DNA from 4 places in the Pseudomonas sp. Z3-6 genome. Region 3 is predicted to be linked to each of the others. Evidence: predicted binding sites of a transcription regulator. Region 3 holds the regulator's gene; each other region holds the start of a gene.

Region 1 (5,727 bases), 2.1 Mb from region 3:
ACTGGGTGATTTCCCGGGCGCTGCGGGACATGCAGGCCCTGCGCGAGCGAGGGCTGGCGCCGTTGCACATGGCGGTCAACCTGTCGTTCCGGCAGTTCCAGGACAGCCAGTTGCTGCCGACCTTGAGCCGGCTGATTGCCGAGCGGGGTGTCGAGGCGCAATGGCTTGAATTCGAACTCACCGAAACCGCCGTCATGCGCCGCAGCGAACTGGTCAAGCAGACCATGGATGCCTTGGGCCGCCTGGGGGTGCGCTTCTCCCTGGACGACTTCGGCACCGGCTTCTCGTCGTTCGTGCACCTCAACAGCCTGCCGATCGCCTTGCTCAAGATCGACAAGAGCTTCGTCGGCGGCATGGAACAGCGCGAAGAGAACCGCAAACTGGTGCACGCCATGATCAACCTGGCCCACAACCTCAACCTGGAGGTGGTGGCCGAAGGTGTGGAAACCCAGGAACAACTGGACCTGCTTCGCGGTTTCGGTTGCGACCAGGTGCAGGGTTTCCTGATCAGCAAGCCGTTGCCGTTGCCGGAGTTGGTTGAATATTTGACGTTCGAGGGTGATCAGCAGTCGATGCTGGAAATCAGCTGACACAAAACCCTGTGGGAGCGGGCTTGCTCGCGAAGGCGGTGAATCAGTCGATATATGTCTGGCTGATACGCCGCCTTCGCGAGCAAGCCCGCTCCCACATAGTGAACCTCAGTCGGCTTGGATGCTTTCGAAACGCCGCAGTCCAGGCTCACTGCGAATCATCCGTTTCATCTTCCATTCGAACGCCAGCGTCAGGCTCACGGCCGCACAGGCCAGCCCCAGGGCCAGGCCCCACCAGACACCGGTTGGCCCCCAGTTCAAGTGGAAAGCCATCCACCACGCCGACGGCGCACCGATCAGCCAATAGCAACCCAGGCCCACCAGGAAGGTGGTCTTGGCGTCCTTGAGTCCGCGAATGCAGCCCATGGCGATGGTTTGCGTGCCGTCGAACAGCTCGAACCACGCCGCCACCGCCAACAGGCTCACCGCCAAGTTGATCACCTCGCGAAACGCCGGGTCGTCGTGGTCCAGGAACAAGCCGATCAATTGATGGGGCAACAACCAGAACACCATGGCGAACGCCAGCATCGCGGCCGCGCCGAAGCCGATCCCGACCCGCCCGGCCAGGCGCGCCATCAGCAGTTGCCCGGCGCCGTAGTGCTGGCCGATGCGCATGGTGATGGCGTAGGACATCCCGGCCGGCACCATGAACGCCACCGAGACGATTTGCAGGGCGATCTGGTGAGCCGCCAACGGCGTGCTGCCCATGGTGCCCATGCACAGCGCGGCGAACGCGAACAGCCCGACCTCCACTGCGTACGTGCCGCCAATCGGCAGGCCCAGGCGCCACAGTTCCTTGAGGTATTGGCGGTTGGGCCGCGACAGCCCATCCAGCAGCGGATAGGCACGGTAGGCCGGGTGCCGATGGATGTGCCAGGCCAGCGCCAGGGCCATGCAATTGGCGACGATGGCCGTGACCAGGCCGATGCCCATCAAGCCGAGTTTCGGCAGGCCGAACATGCCGGTGATGAGCGCGTAGTTGAGCAGGAAGTTGGCCACCGTACCGCCGAGGCTGATCACCATTACGGGTGTGGCTCGGCCGATGGCGCTGGTAAAGCCGCGCAGGGCCATGAAGCTCAGGTAGCCGGGCAGGGCGAATGGCAGCGCCAGCAGGAACTGCCCGGCGGACAGTACGTTGGTTTCGGTCTGGCCGAACATCAGCAGCACCGGCTTGAGGTTCCACAGCAGCAACCCGGCCATCAGCGCCATCAACCAGGCCAGCCATAATCCGGCCTGGGTCAGCCGGGTAGCCCCCTCGATATCGCCTGCGCCCTGGCGAATCGCAACCAGGGTGCCCACCGCGGCGATCACACCGATGCAGAAGATCGACACGAACGAATAGGTGGCCGCCCCGAGCCCACCACCGGCGAGGGCTTCGGGGCTCAGGCGCGCCATCATCACGGTGTCGGTGAGCACCATCAGCATGTGCGCCAACTGCGAGGCAATCAACGGCCCCGCCAGCCGCAGGATGGCCCAGAGTTCGGTACGCACCGGATGCCGCATGATCATCACGCTCCCTGTTCAAAGAAGGCAGTAAAGCGACGATTCTCGGCGCTCTAGACGGATTGCACAAAAGGATAAAAAAGATCGCTGGCATGATTAAAACTCATGCTGGGCGCGTTTCTGGTAGGGTTTGCAAACACCGCCATGGAGCTTTTTGCGATGCCTCGTCGTCTTCCTCCGCTTTATGCGCTGCGGGCATTCGAAGCCGCGGCACGCTACAGCTCGTTCACCCGGGCCGCCGAAGAGCTGTCGATTACCCAGAGCGCCGTCAGCCGGCACATTCGCACCCTGGAAGATCACTTTGCCTGTCGGCTGTTCCAGCGCAGCGGTCGCAACTTGCAATTGACCGAGGCGGCACGGCTGCTGCTGCCGGGCGTGCGCGAAGGTTTCATGGCGCTGGAGCGGGCCTGCCACACCTTGCATGGCGAAGACGGCATCTTGCGCATGAAGGCACCCTCCACATTGACCATGCGCTGGCTGTTGGCGCGCCTGAGCCGTTTCCGGCATCTGCAGCCTGGTAACGAAGTGCAACTGACCAGTGCCTGGATGGACATCGATTCGGTGGACTTCAACGTCGAGCCCTTCGATTGCGCCGTATTGCTGGGCAACGGGCATTTTCCGGCGGACTGGGAGGCCAGTCTGCTGTTCCCCGAGGAGTTGATTCCGGTGGGCGCGCCGAACCTGCTGAACGATCAGCCCTGGGATGTGGCGCGGTTGGCCAGCGCCGAACTGCTGCACCCGACGCCGGATCGCCGGGACTGGCGCAACTGGTTGCAACGCATGGGCCTGGCCGACAAGGTCTCGCTCAAGGGTGGGCAGGTGTTCGATACCCTGGAGCTGGGCATGATCGCGGCGGCACGCGGCTATGGGGTGTCCATGGGCGACCTGCTGATGGTGGCCGAGGACGTTGCCCAAGGGCGCCTGAGCCTGCCATGGCCGACGGCGGTTGCCAGTGGCGAGCACTATTACCTGGTCTGGCCGAAAACCCGGCCGGGGGGCGAGCGTTTGCGCCGGCTCAGCGACTTCCTCCAGGGTGAGGTCAAGGCCATGCAGTTGCCCGATGTGCAGCGTCTGGGCTGAAACGTTGCAGTTGGCGTGCTAGCCACTTGGCATTAATCCGTCCAAACCGCTCAAGTATTTGGCTTTGCCGCCGAATCCGTGAAGATGGAACCCTCGTTCAGAAAGGGTCTACTTACACCTCACCCGAATAAAATGCCGAGCGTGCGACGTGATCAGGATGATCCGGTCTCTCGGCCAGGAGCCGTCATGTCTCAACCCCGCGCCCGGATCGCCTCGCAGCTAGGCCTTGCCCTTGCCGTGATACTGGCGGTCGTGATCTCCGGCAGTACCGTCTTCGCCCTGCGTTCGCTGGACACCGCCAACCTTGCCACCCGTGAAGAGCACTTGGCCAGCGAAGCGCGCCTGATGGCCGATCAGCTCAATACCTTCCACAGCACCTTGCGTGAGAGCACCCAGCGCTTGGCCGGCCTGTTCGAAAAGCGCTTCAGCGCGGGTTTGACCGTGCATCCAGACCAGCCGGTGACGGTGGCGGGCGTACAGACCCCAGGCTTGAACCTGGGCAGCGAGGTGTTGAACAACAACTTCAAGGAAGTGGATGACTTCAAAGCGATGACCGCCGGTGTGGCCACGATATTCGTGCGCAGCGGCGACGATTTCATTCGCGTCAGCACCTCCGTCAGTAAACAGGACGGCACGCGGGCCATCGGCACTGTGCTCGACCGCGCCGGTCCAGCCTACGGTCCGGTGATCAGCGGGCAGAGCTACATCGGCCGGGCCCTGCTGTTCGGGCGCTTCTACATGTCGCAGTACACGCCCGTACGCGACAGCAGCGGCAAGATCATCGCCGTGTTGTATGTAGGCTTCGATTACACCGATGCGCAAAACGCGCAGTTCGAAAACCTCAAGCGTTTCCGCATTGGGCAGACCGGTTCGCTGGCCTTGTTGGATGAGCAAAACAAATGGCTGGTGCCGCCGGCAGGTGTACAGGCGCTGGATAATGCGACCGTGGCCATTACGGGCCTGATCAAAAAACCGGGCAAGGGTGCGTTCTGGGCCGATACCGCCGAAGACTTCTACAGCGTTGCCGTGCCGTTCGAGGGTGGGCCGTGGGCGGTGGTGGCGAGCATGCCGAAAACCGAGATCCGCGCCGTGACCTGGAGCGTCGGTACGCAGTTGGCCATCGGCAGCCTGCTGGCGATGCTGTTGGCGGTCGGCTCGGCGATGTGGTTGTTGCGTAGCAAATTGGCACCGCTGGGGGATTTGGTGCGCCAGGCCGAAGCATTGGGCGCTGGCGACCTGAGCGTGCGCCTGAACGTATCGAGCCATGACGAAATCGGTCAGCTGGCCCGTGCCTTCAACCAGATGAGCCAGGCCCTATCGACCATGGTCGAGCACATCCGCAAGGCCTCCCAGGAGGTCAACAGCCGCGCCCAGGCCCTGTCCGGGTTGTCCAGCGGGGCGTACGAGGGCATGGAGCAGCAGTCCGGCGAAATCACCAGCATGGCGGGCGCGGTGGAAGAGTTCAGTGCGACCTCCTTGAACATTGCCGACAACATGGGCAACACCGAACGTCTGGCCCAGGAGAATGCCCAGCAAACCCGCATTGGCCGGACCTCGATGGATGAGGCGTCGTCGTCCCTGGAACAAATTGCCGGCGCGCTGAACAGCACGGCCTCGGTCATCAATACCCTGGGCCAGCGTTCCCAGGAGATCGGCGGCATCGTCGGTGTCATCACCTCGATTGCCGAGCAGACCAACCTGCTGGCCTTGAACGCCGCCATCGAGGCCGCCCGCGCCGGCGAGCAGGGCCGTGGTTTCGCCGTGGTGGCCGATGAAGTCCGCAGCCTGGCGTCCCGCACCCGCCAGGCCACAGACGAAATCTCCAGCATGATCAATAGTATCCAGCAGGAAACCGGCAATGCCATCAGCACCATGGAGCAGGGCAACCTGCTGATGCAGGAAGGCTTGTCGCGCAATGCCAACGTGGCCTCGGCCCTGGCGCGCATCGACGAGCAGAGTCGCTCGGCAGGCCAGCAATTCGCGGCGATCACCACCGCCACCCAGGAACAAAGCAGCACCGCGACCCTGCTCAGCAGCAACCTGCAGAGCATCGCCATGGCCAACAGCGAACAGCGCCAAGTAGTCTCGAACCTGGCGCTCACCGCCAAAGAACTGGAAAAACTCGCCCAGGACCTGCGCCAAGAGGTGGATCGGTTCCGCTGAGGCCTCTGCAACCACCGCGAGCAGGCACCCCCGCGATTAATGTGGGAGCGAGCCTGCTCGCGAAGGCGTCTTGTCAGTCACATCTCTGTAAGCTGACCCACTGCCATCGCGAGCAGGCTCGCTCCCACAAGGGAGTTTACGGGTGATCCCTCTTCTTGCGCCTGCCTGGAATCAGTGTGGGAGCGGGCTTGCTCGCGAAGGCGGCAGTCCAGTCACCCTCATCTCAACCTGACCCACCGCTATCGCGAGCGAGCCCGCTCCCACAAAAGCCCTCAATCCAATGGTCCATCCTTTTTTAAGATTATTGCTGTTTTTTAGCTTGCTGAAACGTTTCTTCAAGTCTATAAAAACCGCACAACTCCAATAAAAGGTCGTGACCATGACTCCGCTC
Region 2 (5,727 bases), 1.8 Mb from region 3:
TGACATTCTCGCCGCGCTGGGCATCACCGAACTGTCGTTCCGTAATCTAGGCGAGCTCAGCGGCGGACAGCAGCAACTGGTGTCGATCGCCCAGACCCTGGTGCGCGAACCGGAAATCCTGCTGATGGATGAACCGACCAGCGCCCTGGACATGCACCGGCAAGTCCAGGTGCTGAACTTCATGCGGGCCCTGGCACGCAAACGCCAGGTCATTGTGTTCATCGCCATCCATGACCTGAACCAGGCCCTGCGCTTTGCCGACCAGGTGCTGGTCATCGCCGACGGCACCGCCCAGGGCAGCGGCCCAAGCGCCGAGGTGATCAGCGAATCGATGCTGCGCAAGGTCTACAAGGTCGAGGCGCGGATCGAGCAATGCAGCCGCGGCGAGCGCCATATCCTGATCGACGATATCGTCTGAGCGCACACCCGGGCCTTGCGTCGAAGGCCCGAGGTTGCAGGACCTAGGCGACCTTGAAGCGATTGACCAACTGTTGCTGGTGCTCGGCCAGGCGCGCCAGTTCCTGGCTGGTGATGGCCGTCTGCTCGGCGCCGGCACTCACCTGGATCACCAGGTCGTTGATCTCGTTCACGTTGCGATTGATGTCTTCGGACACCGCGCTCTGCTCTTCTGCCGCGGAGGCGATCTGGATGTTACGGTCGCTGATCGTCGCCACCCCCTCGGCGATCTCCACCAGCAACTCCCCCGCGCGCTCGACTTTGCTCGCCCCGTCCTGGGCCTTGTCCAGGGTCTGCTGCATGGACAGCGCCGCACGATCCGAACCGGCCTGCAGGTTGCTGATCATCTGTTGAATGTTGCCCGTGGACTCCTGGGTCTTTTGCGCCAGGGTGCGCACTTCGGAGGCGACCACCGCAAAACCGCGGCCATGGTCACCGGCCCGCGCCGCTTCAATCGCCGCATTGAGCGCCAACAGATTGGTCTGTTCGGCAATGCCGCGAATCACATCGAGCACCGAGGAAATGGCATCGCTTTCCAGCTTGAGGTCACCAATGATTTGCGCGGTCTCCTCGGCCTGCCCGGACAATTGGCGGATCAGCCCGATGGTACTTTCGATTTCCACGCGCCCTTGGGCCGTGCTGAGGTTGACCTGTTGCGACATGTGCGCCGCATCGTTGGTGCTTTGCGCCACCTCGCGCACCGTAGCACTCATCTGATTGATCGCCGTGGCCACCAGCTCGGTGCCTTGGCGCTGTTGCTCGACACTCATGCTGGTCTGGACCGTCACCGTGGAAGACTCTTGCGCGGCGGTCGCCACTTGCGCCGTGGCGTTGCCGATTTCCTGCACGATCTCGCTGATCTCCTGCGCCATGCGATTGAGGTTGCGCGAGATCTGGCCGAACTCATCGCGGCCTTCGTAGGTGGCCCTGGCGGTGAGGTCACGCTGTGCCAGGCCGTTCAGGGCCTGATTCACATCGCGCACCGCCAGATCGATCAGGCGGATGATCACATACGACAACACCGACACCGCCAGCAGCGCCACGACGACCGCAGCGACGGTCAGCCACAACGCACGGTGTGCTTCATCGCGGCCGTGAATCGCCAGGCGGCTGATGCTTTGGCCGAGGGCGTCTTCCACCTGGCTCATCATATCGATGCGCTGAGTGGAGAGTTCAAACCAGGCCTCTGGCTTGATGCCCAGCGACTGGCCCAATGGCACTTCGAAAGCCAGGCGCTGCAACTTACCGACTTCGACCGCAGCGGGCTTGAGCATCTGCTCGGTGAACTGTTGAAGCAAGACGGGTTGGGCCTGGCGACGGAACGCGTCGGAGTACGCAGAGAACTCACCAAGATTGCGGCTAAAGCGCGACAATAAGGTCTCATCGAAACGATCCTGGCTGAATACCAGGCCCAGCACGACCCGTTCGCGTCCGGCCCGCTCTTTCATCTCGATAAACTGATTGAGGGCATTGAGCGCATGAACAATGGTGGCGTTGTTGATCGTCGCTTCCAAAGAGTGGGTATAGCCCATGAGCGCTTGAATGATCTCGGTATAACGAACACCGGATTCGGTGCTGCTGATACCCAACTTATCCACTTGCCCACGAATGACGGGCAACTGGTCCAGTGCCTGGAGAACATTGTCCAATTGCGCACTGTCCGACGCAGACAACCCGCGCACCACCTTGGCCGAGGCATTGGAATCCTGGCGCGCCAGGGCCATCCGTTCGCCCATGGACTTGCCGCCGCTGCCCAGGAAAACCCCGCTGGCGCCGCGCTCGCGCTGCAATACCGTGATCAGTTGACTCAACTTCTGTGCCGTGGCGCTGGCGGCGACCGTGGCGTCCATATCGCGCAAGGTCTTGTAGTTGTCCACGATAAAGACGCCGGCCAAGGACAAGAATCCCAACAGGGGAAGTAGCAGGATCAATAAAAGTTTCAGACGCAGCGGTGCATTCCTGAGCATTTCCGTTCAAGCCTCATTTCATACTGAATTAATGACGCGTGAACTTGTTGTATGAGGGTTGTTATACACGCTGACGTGGGGCGATCTTAACGCAATACCAAATAGCCATCACCCCTGTTATTGCTCCGCTTGGCACTTATAACGGTCATGAAGCGGGAATGTTTATTTGCCTTGATCAGGGTCAAGTTTTCGACAGATAACGGTAAGCATCCAAACATGGAACTACCAGCCGAGCTGCTTGTTGAAATCCAGGGCGTCATAGTAGTCGTGCTGCGTGAGAATCTTGCCCTCCTTGAGCCGGATGAAACTCACCCCCTTGAAGCTGAGGGGGCGCTGGGTGGCCGGCGTCTCGGTGCTCCAAGGCCCGGTATTGTGCCCCTTGAACTCCCATTCGAAGGCAATGCTGTCACCGTTGATGATCGGCTCGCCCAGCATCGTCCATTGCAGATCCGGCACTGCGCGCATGAACACTTCGATCACCTGGGTCTTGGCATTTTCCCGGCCGACCTGCGGTGTTCCCACCGAGGCGTCGAGAAACTCACCGTTCTCGGCGAAGTACTTCGCCGCAGCCTCCGCATCACGAGCGTTCCAAGCCTTCATGTAGTCATGGATCACGCCCAGGGTATCGTTTTGACTGGCCGCCAAAACCCCATGGCTGGCCAGAATCAGGAGCAACCCAAACAGCATCGAATGGATTCGAGACGTCATAAAATGTTCACCTTTTCTCATCAGAGGAATTTGCCTGCCGCGCCCGGCGGCAGGCCGTCATGTTCCTAGGCTTTTTTCCAGGCATCGGACGCCGGAGCGGTACCCTTCTCGTAGGGACGAAACACGACCATGTAGACGAGGCCGACGAGAATCACGATGGCGCCGACCAACACGATGCCGTAGTTCACGTACCAAGGCGCATCTGGCGTACGCGGCCAGGACATATTGACGATGGCGAACAAGCCATAGCAGAGCGCAGCGATGTTCACCGGCCAGCCCCAACGTCCCAAGGTGAACTGGCCCTTGGGTGTCCAGCCCCGGAGACGGGCATACATCACTCCCCCGACAATCATCTGGAACGCCAGGTAGATACCGATGGCGGCAAAACTCACCACCAGCGCGATGGCGTTCTGAAGATAAAAGCCGACACACACGATGATTGCCGGCAGCACCCCGCAGACCATCAGGGCGGCAGTCGGCACATGGGTCGTCGGGGAGAGTTTCTTCAGCACACCACTGCCCATGAGCATTTCGTCTCGAGCGTAGGCATACAACAAGCGGCTGGCGGATGCCTGCAAGCTCAGCACACAGGAAACGAACGAGACTGTGATCACCGCCATGACCACACGGGACATGACCGGACCGAACGCCGCGCCAAATATCGTGGCCATGGGATCCTTGTCCTGCCCGGAAACAACGGCGGCAATATCAGGCACGGCCAGGATCAAGGCCAGGGCGGCGAAGATCGAAGCAGCACCGCCGATCCAGATCGTCATTCGCATGGCCTTGGGGACCTGGCGGCTAGGATTGGGCGTTTCCTCGGCGACATCGCCGCAGGCTTCAAAACCATAGTAGAGGAACATCCCCGCCAGTGACGCGGCCAGGAAGGCCGGCCAGTACTCCCCATCGATGGAAATATCGAACGTGTCGAACAACACGCTCAAGGGCTGGTGCCGCTCGAAAATCAGCAAATAGCCGCCGATCAACAAAGCCCCGACCAGCTCACACAGAAAACCGAACATCGCCACCCGCGCCAGCAGCTTGGTGCCGCTCAGGTTCAGGACCGTCGCGGCGGCGGTCAGGACCAGCGCAACCAAGGTATTAGTGACCGGCGACGACTCGAAACCCAGCAGGTTGGCAATGTAGGGACCAGCGCCCAGGGCTACGGCAGCAATGGTCACGCACAAAGAGATGGCGTAGATCCAGCCGACCATCCAGGCCCATTTTTTCCCCACCAGGCGGCGAGCCCACGGATAGACACCGCCGGAAATGGGGTACTGGGACACCACTTCGCAAAAAATCAGGCACACCAGCATTTGCCCGAACCCCACCAGCAGGTAGGACCAGAACATCGGCGGCCCGCCCGCTGCCAGGCACAGGCCGAACAACGTATAGACGCCGACCACTGGCGATAAGTAAGTAAAACCGAGGGCAAAGTTCTGCCAGAGGCTCATGCTACGTTCGAAATTCGAGGTGTACCCCAGGGCACGGAGTTGCTCCGCGTCCTGGTCCACGGCTGCCGTGGAGCTTATCGAGCTGTTCATTGCGCCATCCTTCAAAAAGGAATTCGTTTGAGTAAGCGTCAAGCAGGCAGAGCCATCCCGCCCGTAACGTGGTTCACCGGAAATGCCTCAGAGCTGAATCCAGGTGGCCTTGATCTCGGTGTATTTATCAAAAGCATGCAGGGATTTGTCGCGGCCATTGCCGGACTGTTTGTAGCCACCGAACGGCGCCATCATGTCGCCGCCGTCATACAGGTTGACCCAGACACTTCCGGCGCGAAGAGCCCGGGCCATGGTGTGGGCGCGCGACAGGTTGGCCGTCCAGACGGCTGCCGCCAGCCCATAAGGCGTGTCGTTGGCGATGCGCACCGCATCCTCGGCTTCGTCGAACTCGATCACCGACAGCACCGGGCCAAAAATCTCTTCCCGGGCAATGTTCATCGAATTGCTGACGTTATCGAATAGCGTCGGCTCCACGTAGCTGCCACCGCTGTCCGCCAGCGCCACGTGTCCTCCCAGCAACAACTGGGCGCCTTGATCCTGTCCTTGCCGAATGTGGTGCAACACGCCTTCCAGGTGACGCGCATCCACCAGTGCACCGACATTGGTGTCGGGGTCCAATGGATGGCCTGGCTTCCAGCTTTTCATGGCCTCGACCACCATCGGCACGAAACGCGCCTTGATGGAAGCCTGGACGAGCAAACGTGAACCGGCGGTGCACACCTCGCCCTGATTGAAAGCTATGGCGGCCGCTGCCGCTTCGGCGGCTACCTGAAGATCAGGGGCATCGGCGAAGACAATGTTCGGACTCTTCCCCCCCGCCTCCAGCCAGACCCGCTTCATGTTCGACTCGCCTGCATACACGAGAAGTTGCTTGGCCACTCGGGTGGAACCGGTAAACGCCAGCACATCAACGTCACCGTGCAAGGCCAGGGCCTTGCCCACCGTGTGCCCATAGCCTGGCAGCACATTGAGCACACCGGCCGGCAACCCTGCTTCCAGGGCAAGCTGTGCGATACGAATGGCCGTCAGCGGCGAACGCTCCGAAGGTTTGAGAATCACCGAATTACCGCTCGCCAATGCCGGCCCCAATT
Region 3 (5,727 bases):
GCCTTGGCCGCCGGTGCGGCCGTCTTGGCGGCGGCAGGCGCGGCGGAAGCGGTACCGACCTCGCTGAACTTGCCCTTGCCGTGCAGCTCATCGAGCAGCGATTCGAATTCGTGGTCGCTGATCAGGTCGCTGCCTGCGGCAGCGGCAGCAGGTTTGGCCGGCGTCGGTGCCGAAGCGATGGCCGAATCCAGGGCGTCAACGGCAAAGGTGCCCTTGCCATGCAACTGGTCGAGCAAGGCTTCGAATTCGTCGTCGGTGATGTCCGAGCTGTCGCCCGCCGCTTTCGCGGCGGCCGGGGCTGCTGGCGGGACAACGGCATCTGGCGCGAATTGGCCCTTGCCGTGAAGCTGGTCGAGCAGCGACTCGAACTCGGCATCGGTGATTTCGTCGCTGCCAGCCCCATTGCTGGCCGGTGCAGCCGGCGCAACCTGAGCGGCCGGTGCCTCGGCCTGGGCCTTGACGGCACTCAGGGAGTCCAGCAACTGTTCGAATTCATTATCGGTGATGTCGCCCGATTCTTCGGCGACTGGTTCTTCAACCACTGCCTCGGCAACCGGCGCGGCTTCGTCAGCCGATTGCGGCTCGGCCAGGCGTGCCAGCGCGGCGAGCAGCTCGGGGGTGGCCGGGGTAATCGGCGAGCGCTCACGCACTTCGCTGAACATGCTGTTGACCGCATCCAGCGCTTCGAGCACCACGTCCATCAATTCCGAATCAACGCGACGCTCACCCTTGCGCAGGATGTCGAACACGTTCTCGGCAATGTGACAGCACTCCACCAGCTCGTTGAGCTGGAGGAAGCCGGCGCCTCCTTTTACAGTGTGGAAACCGCGAAAAATTGCATTGAGCAGATCCGCATCATCAGGTCGGCTTTCCAGCTCGACCAGCTGTTCGGACAGTTGCTCTAGAATCTCGCCGGCCTCAACCAGGAAATCCTGAAGGATCTCTTCATCGGCGCCGAAGCTCATTAATGGCTGCTCCTAAAATAGGGCTAAATCAAAATCCAAGGCTGGACAGCAAATCGTCCACATCGTCCTGACCGGACATAACGTCTTCTCTTTTATCGGCATGAATTTGCGGACCTTCACCCTGAGAGAGATGTTTTTGTGGATCTTTTTCAGCAAGTATCGCTTCACGGTCGTGTTCGATGCCTGCAAAGCGGTCGACCTGGCTAGCCATCAGCACCAGTTTGAGCAGGTTGCTTTCCACTTCGGTGACCAGTTGGGTCACACGCTTGATCACCTGGCCGGTCAGGTCTTGATAGTCCTGGGCCAGCAGAATGTCGTTGAGGTTACTGGCCACGGCGCGGTTTTCGTTGCTGCTGCGCGTCAGGAAACCGTCGACCCGACGGGCCAGCTCCCGAAATTCTTCAGCACCGACTTCGCGACGCATGAACCGGCCCCAGTCGGTGCTCAAGGCCTGGGCCTCTTCACTCAGGCCATTGACCAGCGGTGTTGCGCTTTCCACCAGGTCCATGGTGCGGTTGGCCGCGGCCTCCGTCAGCTTGACCACATAGCCCAGGCGCTCGGTGGCGTCGGTGATCTGCGAGACTTCCTCGGCCTGCGGCATGTGCGGGTCGATCTGGAAATTGACAATCGCGCTGTGCAGTTCACGCGTGAGCTTGCCCACTTCCTGATACAGACCACGGTCACGGGTCTGGTTGAGCTCATGGATCATTTGAACCGCATCGCCAAAGCGACCTTTTTCAAGGCTGTCGACCAGTTCGCGGGCATGTTTTTTCAGGGTCGATTCGAAATCGCCCATTGAAGATTCGTTGTCCATAGCTCCCCCGTGGCGCCGTTAACCGATGCGTTCGAAGATTTTTTCGATCTTCTCTTTCAACGCCTGGGCCGTGAAGGGCTTGACCACATAGCCGTTTACACCGGCCTGGGCCGCTTCGATGATCTGCTCGCGCTTGGCTTCGGCAGTCACCATCAGCACCGGGAGGTGCTTGAGTTTTTCGTCGGCGCGCACATGGCGCAGCAAGTCGATACCGGTCATGCCGGGCATGTTCCAGTCAGTCACCAGAAAGTCGATGCTCCCGCTGTTGAGGACCGGAATGGCTGTGACGCCATCATCCGCCTCGACCGTGTTGGTGAACCCAAGGTCACGCAACAGGTTTTTTATGATCCGCCGCATCGTTGAGAAGTCATCAACGATGAGGATTTTCATGTTCTTGTCCAATTCGACCTCCAAGCAGTCTTAAACGCGCCCAGCACCTGGACGCGCCATTTCAATCAATTCCGGCACAACACTCGACAACGGTCTGGAGCACAACGGATGGAAACTGACCCGGCAACGCCATGCCAGTCCCGCTCGCAGTGTCCCCACACTGCCTGTCAGCGCGCTCGCCACTCCCCCAAACGGCCCCGCAAGCGGGCCGCGCACTGGCTGTGTAACTGGCTGACCCGAGATTCGCTGACCCCCAGGACCTCACCGATTTCCTTGAGGTTCAGCTCTTCGTCGTAGTACAGCGCCAAGACCAGTCGCTCACGTTCCGGCAAATTGGCAATCGCATCCGCCAGCGCACTCTGGAAACGTTCATCTTCCAGGTCACGCGACGGCTCCATGTGAGCACTCGCGTTATCCTCATGCAGCCCTTCGTGCTCGCCGTCCTGCAAGAGGTCGTCGAAGCTGAACAGGCGACTGCCCAAGGTATCGTTCAAAATCCCGTAATAATCATCGAGACTCAACTGGAGTTCGGCCGCAACCTCGTGATCTTTAGCGTCACGCCCAGTTTTAGCTTCGATTGCCCGAATCGCGTCACTGACCATGCGGGTATTGCGGTGCACCGAACGCGGCGCCCAATCGCCCTTGCGGACTTCATCGAGCATCGCCCCACGAATGCGAATACCGGCATAGGTCTCGAAACTGGCGCCCTTGCTGGCGTCGTATTTGTTCGACACTTCAAGCAGGCCGATCATGCCGGCCTGGATCAAATCCTCGACCTGGACACTGGCCGGCAACCGCGCCAGCAAGTGATAGGCGATACGCTTGACCAGTGGCGCATAACGCTCGATCAATTCGTATTGGGCGTCCCGTGCCGATTTTTTGTAGAGATGGTTGTAACCGCTGGCTGTCATAACACGGGCCCTGCTGTTTGTTGCACAAGACGCTCGACGAAAAACTCCAGATGCCCGCGGGGGTTGGCCGGCAGCGGCCAGGTATCGACCTTTTGGGCGATCGCCTTGAACGCCAGCGCGCATTTGGAACGTGGAAAGGCTTCATAAACGGCACGTTGCTTCTGGACGGCCTTGCGCACGCTTTCGTCGTAAGGCACTGCACCGACGTATTGTAGGGCGACGTCCAGGAAGCGATCGGTGACCTTCGTCAACTTGGCGAACAGGTTGCGTCCTTCCTGCGGGCTCTGGGCCATGTTGGCCAGGACGCGGAAGCGGTTCATGCCATAGTCGCGGTTAAGCAGTTTGATCAGGGCATAGGCGTCGGTGATGGACGTCGGTTCGTCGCAGACCACCAGCAGCACTTCCTGGGCGGCGCGCACGAAACTGACGACCGAGTCGCCGATGCCGGCCGCGGTATCGATTACCAGCACATCGAGGTTATCGCCGATGTCGCTGAACGCCTGGATCAGGCCCGCGTGCTGCGCCGGGGTCAGGTGAACCATGCTCTGGGTGCCGGAGGCAGCCGGCACGATGCGAATCCCGCCCGGCCCCTGCAACAGCACGTCGCGCAGTTCGCAACGGCCTTCGATCACGTCCGCCAGGGTGCGTTTGGGGGTAAGCCCCAGCAACACGTCGACGTTCGCCAGGCCCAGGTCGGCGTCCAGCAGCATGACCCGTCGGCCAAGCTCTGCCAGAGCCAGGGACAAGTTCACTGACACGTTAGTCTTCCCGACGCCACCTTTGCCGCCGGTCACCGCGATCACCTGTACGGGATGCATGCTGCCCATGTTCGTTCTTTACCTTGTCTTCTTAGACGGAGGCCACATTACTGGCTGCGCGTTCGCATACGGAACAATGCATGGCAGACCATCGATGTAGGTACAAAAAATATTCATGATTACCTCAGCCGACCTGCTTGGTCGGGCTGTGGTAGATGTCAGCGAACATGTCAGCCATGGCTTCTTCGCTGGGTTCTTCCTGCATTTGCACACTCACGGCACGACTGACCAGTTGATGACGGCGCGGCAGATGCAAATCATCCGGGATCCGCGGCCCGTCGGTCAGGTAGGCCACCGGCAGTTCATGACCGATCGCCAGGCTCAACACCTCGCCCAGGCTTGCCGTTTCGTCCAGCTTAGTCAGGATGCAGCCGGCCAGCCCGCAGCGTTTGTAGCTGTGGTATGCGGCGGTTAGAACCTGTTTCTGGCTGGTGGTTGCCAACACGAGATAATTTTTTGACTTGATACCGCGTCCGGCCAGGCTTTCGAGCTGCATGCGCAGGGCCGGATCGCTGGCTTGCAGGCCGGCGGTATCGATCAGCACGACGCGTTTGCGCAGCAGCGGTTCCAGCGCCTGGGCCAGGGATTGGCCCGGATCCACATGGGTCACCGACACATTGAGGATCCGGCCCAGGGTCTTGAGTTGTTCCTGGGCACCGATGCGGAAACTGTCCATGCTTACCAGGGCGATGCTCTGGGCGCCGTACTTGAGTACATAACGGGCGGCGAGCTTGGCCAGGGTGGTGGTCTTGCCCATGCCGGCAGGACCGACCATGGCAATGACCCCGCCCTCTTCCAGCGGCTCGACTTCCGGCGTGGCAATCATGCGTGCCAGGTGCGCCAGCAGCATGCGCCAGGCCTGGCGCGGCTCTTCGATACCATTGATCAGCGCCAGCAGGTCGCGGGACAACGGGCCGGACAGGCCGATGCGTTGCAGGCGACGCCACAGGTTGGCCTGGGCCGGACGGCTGCCTTGCAGCTGGTTCCAGGCCAGGGAGCCGAGCTGGACTTCCATCAGCTCGCGCAGGCTGTTGAGTTCGAAGCGCATCGAGTCCAGGGCGCGCGGGTCAAGCCCACGGGCTGGCGCGGCAGGTGCCGGCTCTGGACGACGCGGTTCGGCCTGGACCTGTTCCATCAGCGGTTCGGCGGCGGTCAACGGCAGGCCGGCGGTCAGCGGCTGACCGGCGAACAATTGACGATTGGTGCCCGGCGCGCCTTCGCCTTCGCTGCTGCGCAGGCTCAGTTCGGCCTGGGCGCTGGCGATGCGCGATTGAGTCTTGCGCAGCTCATCTTCAAGTTCCATGTTCGGAACCCGTGGCGCCAGCGCCGACAATTTGTAATCCAGGGCCGCCGTCAGCTCGACACCGCCGGCGATACGACGGTTGCCAATGATGGCTGCTTCAGCGCCCAGCTCGTCACGAACCAGTTTCATGGCCTGACGCATGTCTGCGGCGAAAAAACGCTTCACTTGCATAAACCACTACCTCAGCCGTTGGGCCCTACTGTCGCAACGATGGTCACTTGCTTGTTGTCCGGTATTTCCTGGTACGCCAGCACATGCAGCCCCGGGACCGCGAGGCGTCCGAATCGCGAGAGCATCGCGCGAATCGGACCGGCCACCAGCAGGATCACCGGTTGGCCTTGCATCTCTTGCCGCTGGGCTGCCTCGATCAGCGAACGCTGCAGCTTCTCGGCCATGCTTGGCTCCAGCAGAACACCCTCTTCCGAGCCTTGTCCTGCCTTCTGCAGACTATTGAGCAATATCTGTTCCAACCTTGGCTCCAAGGTGATAACAGGCAGCTCAGACTCAGTGCCTACAATGCTTTGGA
Region 4 (5,727 bases), 1.2 Mb from region 3:
TCGGGCCGAGCTGGCTGACGGCACCGTCGGCGGGGCTGAGAATCGCGCCCGGGGTTTCGTCCAGCGGGCGGGCGCCGTCCTTCAGGGCGCGGGTGAAGAAGGCGTTGAAATGCTCGTAGGCCGTCAGGTCTTCCACCAGGGCCTGGGACATGTCCACTTGGTAGCGCTTGGCAAACCACGTGGTGAAGGCGTTCTTGAACCAGCGCACGCGGCATTCGGCAATGCAGCCGGCCAGCCGCGACAGCAGGTGGTGGGGCAGCAGGTATTGGGTGAGGATGAATAAACGGTTTTTCATTAACTGTCCTTAAGAACCTTCAAAGCTCGATGGGTGTGTCGGGGTGGTTGCCCCATTCGCCCCAGGAACCGGCATAGCCTTTGACCCGTGGATAACCGAGCGCCTTGGCCACCAGGTAGGTGAAGCCAGAGCGGTGGTGAGTCTGGCAGTGGGTGATGATTTCTTTATCAGGGGTGATGCCCAATCGTTCGAGGATTTGCGGCATGTCTTTGCGGATGCGCAGGTTGCGCGCCTTGTCCATGCCGGCGGTCCATTCGAAATTGACCGCACCGGGAATGTGTCCGCCCCGGGCCGCGACGACTTTTTCGCCGGAGTATTCCAGCGGGCCGCGCGCGTCCCAGATGGCCAGGTCGGCAGCGCCGAGACGGCTTTGCAGGTACTCACGGGTGGCGGTGGGCGCGTCGTGCAGTGTCAGGCTGACCGGCCCACCAACGGGCGCAGGGACGTCGATGGACACGGGCAGGCCCTCGTCCAGCCACGACAGCAAGCCGCCGTCGAGGTAGTGGTAGTTCCCGTGGCCGATCACGTCCAGCAGCCAGATAAACCGCCCGGCCCAGCCGCCGCCTTCGTCGTCATAGACCACGTAGACCGCATCCGGGTGGTGCCCGAGCTCACCGAAGAGGGCTTCAAGGTCGGCCTTGGCCGGCAGCAGGCCCGGCGCCGGCGGTTGGCCGAGCTGGGTGCGCTTGGGGTCGACGAAACGTGCGCCAGGGATATGCCCGGTGCCGTAGCGGGCGGCGCTGGTCAGGTCCACCAGAATCAGTTCGCGGGCGTCGAGGCGCGGCAGCAGCTCGCTCGGCTCGATCACCAACGGCAAGCCAGAGAAGTCAGGCATGTGAGGTCTCCAGGGGCGCAAAGGGAAAGGATTGTATCAAGTTCAGCGGCCGCGGTTGGTAAAGGTATGCAGGGCCCTTTCGATGCATTGCACGGTTTTGCCGAAGGCTTGCACGGTCACGTCCGAGAACGGCCCGCCGCCCTGGTCCACCGCCACCAGCATGATCACCCGGCCATTGCAGGTCAGTGAGCGCAACAGCAGGTGTTCGCCGCGGAACAGGCTGCGCAGGCCCGGCGGTAATAGCGCCGAAAACTGCGCGTTGTTGTCCGGGTTCAGGCGAACCTGGGCCTGCTGGGCCAGTAATCGTTGCAAGATTTTGCTCTGGCTGATGGTAAAGCTCATGGCCGCAGCTTCCTTGGGCAAACCGGCGGTCTGGTGAGCGCGCACGCTGGTCTGGCTGCGGTCAGCCATCAGGATCATCACCCGGCGCATGCCACAGGCCACCAGGGCGTCCCGTGCCGACGTGGTCAGGTGCATGGCGTTGAGGAAGGGGCTCGGCTCCACCAGCATGGCGGAACATTGCTTGCGCCACTGGCTCAGGTCCTGGGCGCTGGGCGGCGCGGCGGGCAGCAAGCCGGGGTGGATACGGCGGCTGCCCCAAGGCCAGATCAGCGCCACGGCCGGGTGCCAGAGGTCCGGCATGGCGTGATGACGTGCGCTGTTGGCGGCTTGTTGGTGCAACTGCTGCTGGATTTCATCCATCGACATTTGCAGATACAAACTGGTGAGGTACTGCCAGCGAGTGTTGTGAGGGCTGTCCCAGGCCTGCTGCGCCGCGAGGGCCAGGCCGTTGGCCAGCAACACGGTGTTGGCCGGCTGGTTGAGCCAGCGCCGCAGGGTTGGGTCGTCGTCCAGGCGATTCTGCTGGCGCAGCGGATGTTCGCTGTCCCGGGCGATGCGCAGGACTTTCACCAGTTCGCGGCGTTCGTTGATCAACAGGCGATAACCTTGCGCCACCCAGATCGGCAAACGCCAGGTCTCCACCAGCGCCAGGCAGATCTCCAGCAGGCGGACGCCGAACAGTTCGCGCTCGACCTTGCGTGCGGACTCGCCTTTATGGACGACCCGCAATTCCCATTCCCCGAGCAACCGTGGGTGAGTCAAGGCCAACGGCCAGAGCGGCGACAGGAACAACAGGCTGCCCCAGTGGATGTCTTGCCACAGCCGCGCCAGGCGGCTGGCGAAAAAACCATTGGCCTGTTGCGTGGCGTGCTGGCTGATCAATTGCAGTTGGCGCAAGGCAACAGGGATTTCGTGCCCCGGCAATGACGGCAGGCGGGCGAGCAACTCCTCGGTGCGCTTGAGGCCGAGGCGGTTGATGGCCACTTCGAGATTTTCCGCAGGCTCAGCGAGGCTGCCATGGGTGTGATGGTTGGCCTCGCGGATGACGCTCAGGGCCAGCGCGGGGCTGTCCTGCATCAGGTCGGCGATGTCGCGCAATGAGCGACGGCTATCGGCGAGGGCCTTGCAGACCAGGTCGTGGCTGGCCTGGGGCACCGGCAGATGCACGCCGTTGAGCAGCTTCACCCAGCCGTCGAGGGTGGTCGGTCGGGGCGTTGGAACCTTGGTTTCGTTAGTCATGGCTGGACGTGATCATCGTATGAATTCTCTACGCCCGGAACGGGGCTAATTGGCTTTTCGCCAGAACAGCCTATAGTCTGGCGCAGTTTTGCCGATAAGTAGAAGAAGAGATTTTTCAGCTTCCGAATATGACCTTGAACCCGACTTAAGTAAGTACTTTCTATCTATGGCTAAAATTATCGGCATCATTGTCGTGTTCGCGAGCGTGCTCGGCGGATACGTGCTCTCCCACGGCAAGATCGCCGCCCTGATCCAACCCTTCGAGGTGTTGATCATCGGTGGCGCGGCCCTCGGTGCATTCTTGCAGGCCAACCCCGGCTATATGACGATGCACGTGCTCAAGAAGTCCTTGAGCATGTTCGGCTCGCGTTTCAGCCACACCTTCTATCTGGAGGTGCTGGGGCTGATCTACGAAATCCTCAATAAAAGTCGCCGCGAAGGCATGATGGCGATCGAAGGCGACATCGAAGACGCCGCCGCCAGCCCGATTTTCGCCAAGTATCCGTCGGTGCTGAAGGATGACCGCATGACGGCGTTCATCTGTGATTACCTGCGCATCATGTCGTCCGGCAACATGGCGCCCCATGAGCTCGAAGGCCTGTTCGACATGGAACTGTACAGCCTCAAGGAAGACCTGGAGCACCCGTCCCACGCGGTCAACGGCATCGCCGACGGCATGCCAGGCTTCGGTATCGTCGCGGCGGTATTGGGGATCGTGGTGACCATGGCCTCCCTGGGCGAAGGCGACCAGGCGTCCATCGGCCTGCACGTGGGTGCGGCGCTGGTAGGTACCTTCTTCGGTATTTTGGCTGCATATGGCTTCTTCGGCCCGCTGGCCCATTCCCTGGCCCATGATGCCAAGGAAGAACTCAACGTCTACGAAGCCATCAAGGCTTCCCTGGTGGCCTCGGCCTCGGGCATGCCGCCATCGCTGGCGGTGGAGTTCGGTCGCAAGGTCCTGTACCCGGCGCACCGTCCAAGCTTCGCCGAGCTGGAACAAGCGGTTCGCGGTCGCTAAGTCATGGAAAATAACCAGCCGATCATCGTCAAGCGCATCAAGCGCATTGCCGGCGGGCACCATGGCGGTGCCTGGAAAATTGCCTTCGCCGACTTTGCCACGGCGATGATGGCGTTCTTCCTGGTGCTGTGGCTGCTGTCCACGGCAACCCCGGAACAGAAGATCGCCATCGCCGGTTACTTCAAGGACCCGGTCGGCTTTTCCGAAAGCGGCACGCCCTACATCATCGACCTGGGCGGCTCACCGACCCTGGCGCCGGACACGACCCTCAATCCCGAGGTCAAGTCCCAGCCCCAGCCCGACAAGGTCACGGTGGATTCCGAGCAGGTCGAGGGCATGGCCGAGCAGGTCGAGCGCGAGCGTTTGGAGTTGCTGCTGCAGGAATTGCAGAACAAGGTCGAAGAGAGCCCGGAACTGCAGAAGTTCAAGGACCAGATCCTGTTCGAAATTACCCCGAATGGCTTGCGCATCCAGATCATGGACGCCGAGAACCGGCCGATGTTCGATTCTGGCAGCGCACGTCTGAAGCCTTATTTCGAAGATATCCTGCTGGCCATGGCCGACACCATCAAGGCGGTGCCGAACAAAATCAGCATCAGTGGTCATACCGATGCCAAGCCTTACATCGGTAAGGGTGACTACGGAAACTGGGAATTGTCCGCCAACCGCGCCAACGCGGCCCGTCGCGCCCTGGTGGCCGGCAGCTATCCGGACGAGCAGGTGGCACGGGTGGTCGGTTATGCCTCTTCGGCGCTGTTCGACCGCAAGGACCCGTTCAACCCGGTCAACCGGCGTATCGACATCGTGGTGTTGACCAAGAAGGCGCAGAAAGCCATCGAGGGCTCACAAACCGACGATCCGGCGCCCGATTCGGTTCCGGGTGAGGGTGCACCGGGTGAAGTGCCAGCTCCACAGGCTATACCAGGTGCAGCGGTCGATCCGAATGCGTTGCCGGCGGACCAGCAACCCGTACCGGCCCATGAGTTGCGCGAGCGCCTGAACCTGTTCGACGACGCGGCGCCGAAGCCGGCCGAACCGCCGGCGCAGTGACCCACAAAAAAGCCGACCTCGATGTCGGCTTTTTTGTGGGTCCACTGTTTACTTGAGGATTGCTTGCCTTTGTGGCGAGGGAGCTTGCTCCCGCTCGGCTGCGCAGCAGTCGCAAGACCGGACAACTCGGTCTGGCTGGAGACTGTTGGGGCCTGCTTCGCAGTCCAGCGGGAGCAAGCTCCCTCGCCACAAGAGTGATCGGCTTGATACTGCGTGCAGGTCAGTAGCTGCTTTCCGGCAGGCTGGCGATGATCGAGCGGTAGCTGTTCATCCGTTGCTGATGCACGCGACCTTCTTCCAGGGCCTTGAGCAGGGCGCAACCGGGTTCGCGGTCGTGCTTGCAGTCGCGGAAGCGGCAGGTACCGATCAGCTCGTTGAACTCGATGAACCCGGCTTCGACATCGGCCCGGCTGACGTGGCCCAGGCCGAATTCGCGGATACCCGGCGAGTCGATCAGTTCACCGCCACCAGGGAAGTGGAACAGCCGCGCCGTGGTCGTGGTGTGGGTGCCTTGGCCGGACAGCTCGGACAACGGCCCGACGCGGGTCTCGACTTCCGGCAGCAGGCTGTTGACCAACGAAGACTTGCCGACGCCGGACTGGCCGACGAACACACTGATGCGCCCGTCCAACTGCTGTTGCAATTGTTCCATGCCGTTACCGTGGTGGGCCGAGACTTCCAGCACCGGATAACCCAAGTCCCGGTAGACCGACAGCAGGGCGTTCAGCGCCGGGGCGTTGTGTTCGTCGATCAGGTCGAACTTGTTGAGCAGCAGCAACGGGCGGATGCCGGCGTGCTCGGCGGCCACCAGGTAGCGGTCGATCAGGTTGGCGTGGGGCTCGGGCAACGGCGCGAACACAATAACGATCATGTCGACGTTGGCGGCCACGGGCTTGAGCTGGCCCCGGCTGTCCGGGCGGCACAGCTCGGTGTGGCGCGGCAGTTGCG

What was found. The regulator FliA, encoded in region 3, starts transcription of late flagellar genes. The targets are predictions, from matches to a motif close to CTAAAGTTTNNNNNNNNNNNGCCGNTAA.
Region 1: a site for FliA is predicted at 3,223-3,250, ahead of J3P88_RS01410 (methyl-accepting chemotaxis protein). Genes of this name have one in related genera too.
Region 2: a site for FliA is predicted at 2,562-2,589, ahead of J3P88_RS15145 (methyl-accepting chemotaxis protein). Genes of this name have one in related genera too.
Region 4: a site for FliA is predicted at 2,782-2,809, ahead of motA (flagellar motor stator protein MotA). Genes of this name have one in related genera too.

Annotation. Positions count from the first base shown of each region.
Region 1 is NZ_CP071644.1:326,238-331,964, forward strand. It holds gene J3P88_RS01395 (putative bifunctional diguanylate cyclase/phosphodiesterase) at 1-590, shown strand, start outside; gene J3P88_RS01400 (NorM family multidrug efflux MATE transporter) at 699-2,093, opposite strand; gene J3P88_RS01405 (LysR substrate-binding domain-containing protein) at 2,253-3,173, shown strand; gene J3P88_RS01410 (methyl-accepting chemotaxis protein) at 3,360-5,336, shown strand; gene J3P88_RS01415 (aldose 1-epimerase family protein) at 5,716-5,727, shown strand, end outside.
Region 2 is NZ_CP071644.1:3,348,854-3,354,580, reverse strand. It holds gene J3P88_RS15150 (ABC transporter ATP-binding protein) at 1-418, shown strand, start outside; gene J3P88_RS15145 (methyl-accepting chemotaxis protein) at 462-2,423, opposite strand; gene J3P88_RS15140 (ester cyclase) at 2,646-3,131, opposite strand; gene J3P88_RS15135 (APC family permease) at 3,197-4,675, opposite strand; gene J3P88_RS15130 (aldehyde dehydrogenase) at 4,763-5,727, opposite strand, start outside.
Region 3 is NZ_CP071644.1:5,140,949-5,146,675, forward strand. It holds gene J3P88_RS22210 (chemotaxis protein CheA) at 1-965, opposite strand, end outside; gene J3P88_RS22215 (protein phosphatase CheZ) at 994-1,779, opposite strand; gene J3P88_RS22220 (chemotaxis response regulator CheY) at 1,798-2,169, opposite strand; gene fliA (RNA polymerase sigma factor FliA) at 2,337-3,080, opposite strand; gene fleN (flagellar synthesis regulator FleN) at 3,077-3,907, opposite strand; gene flhF (flagellar biosynthesis protein FlhF) at 4,023-5,372, opposite strand; gene flhA (flagellar biosynthesis protein FlhA) at 5,384-5,727, opposite strand, start outside.
Region 4 is NZ_CP071644.1:6,352,516-6,358,242, reverse strand. It holds gene asd (archaetidylserine decarboxylase) at 1-295, opposite strand, end outside; gene rhdA (thiosulfate sulfurtransferase) at 315-1,130, opposite strand; gene J3P88_RS27485 (HDOD domain-containing protein) at 1,173-2,711, opposite strand; gene motA (flagellar motor stator protein MotA) at 2,878-3,729, shown strand; gene motB (flagellar motor protein MotB) at 3,733-4,779, shown strand; gene rsgA (small ribosomal subunit biogenesis GTPase RsgA) at 5,000-5,727, opposite strand, start outside.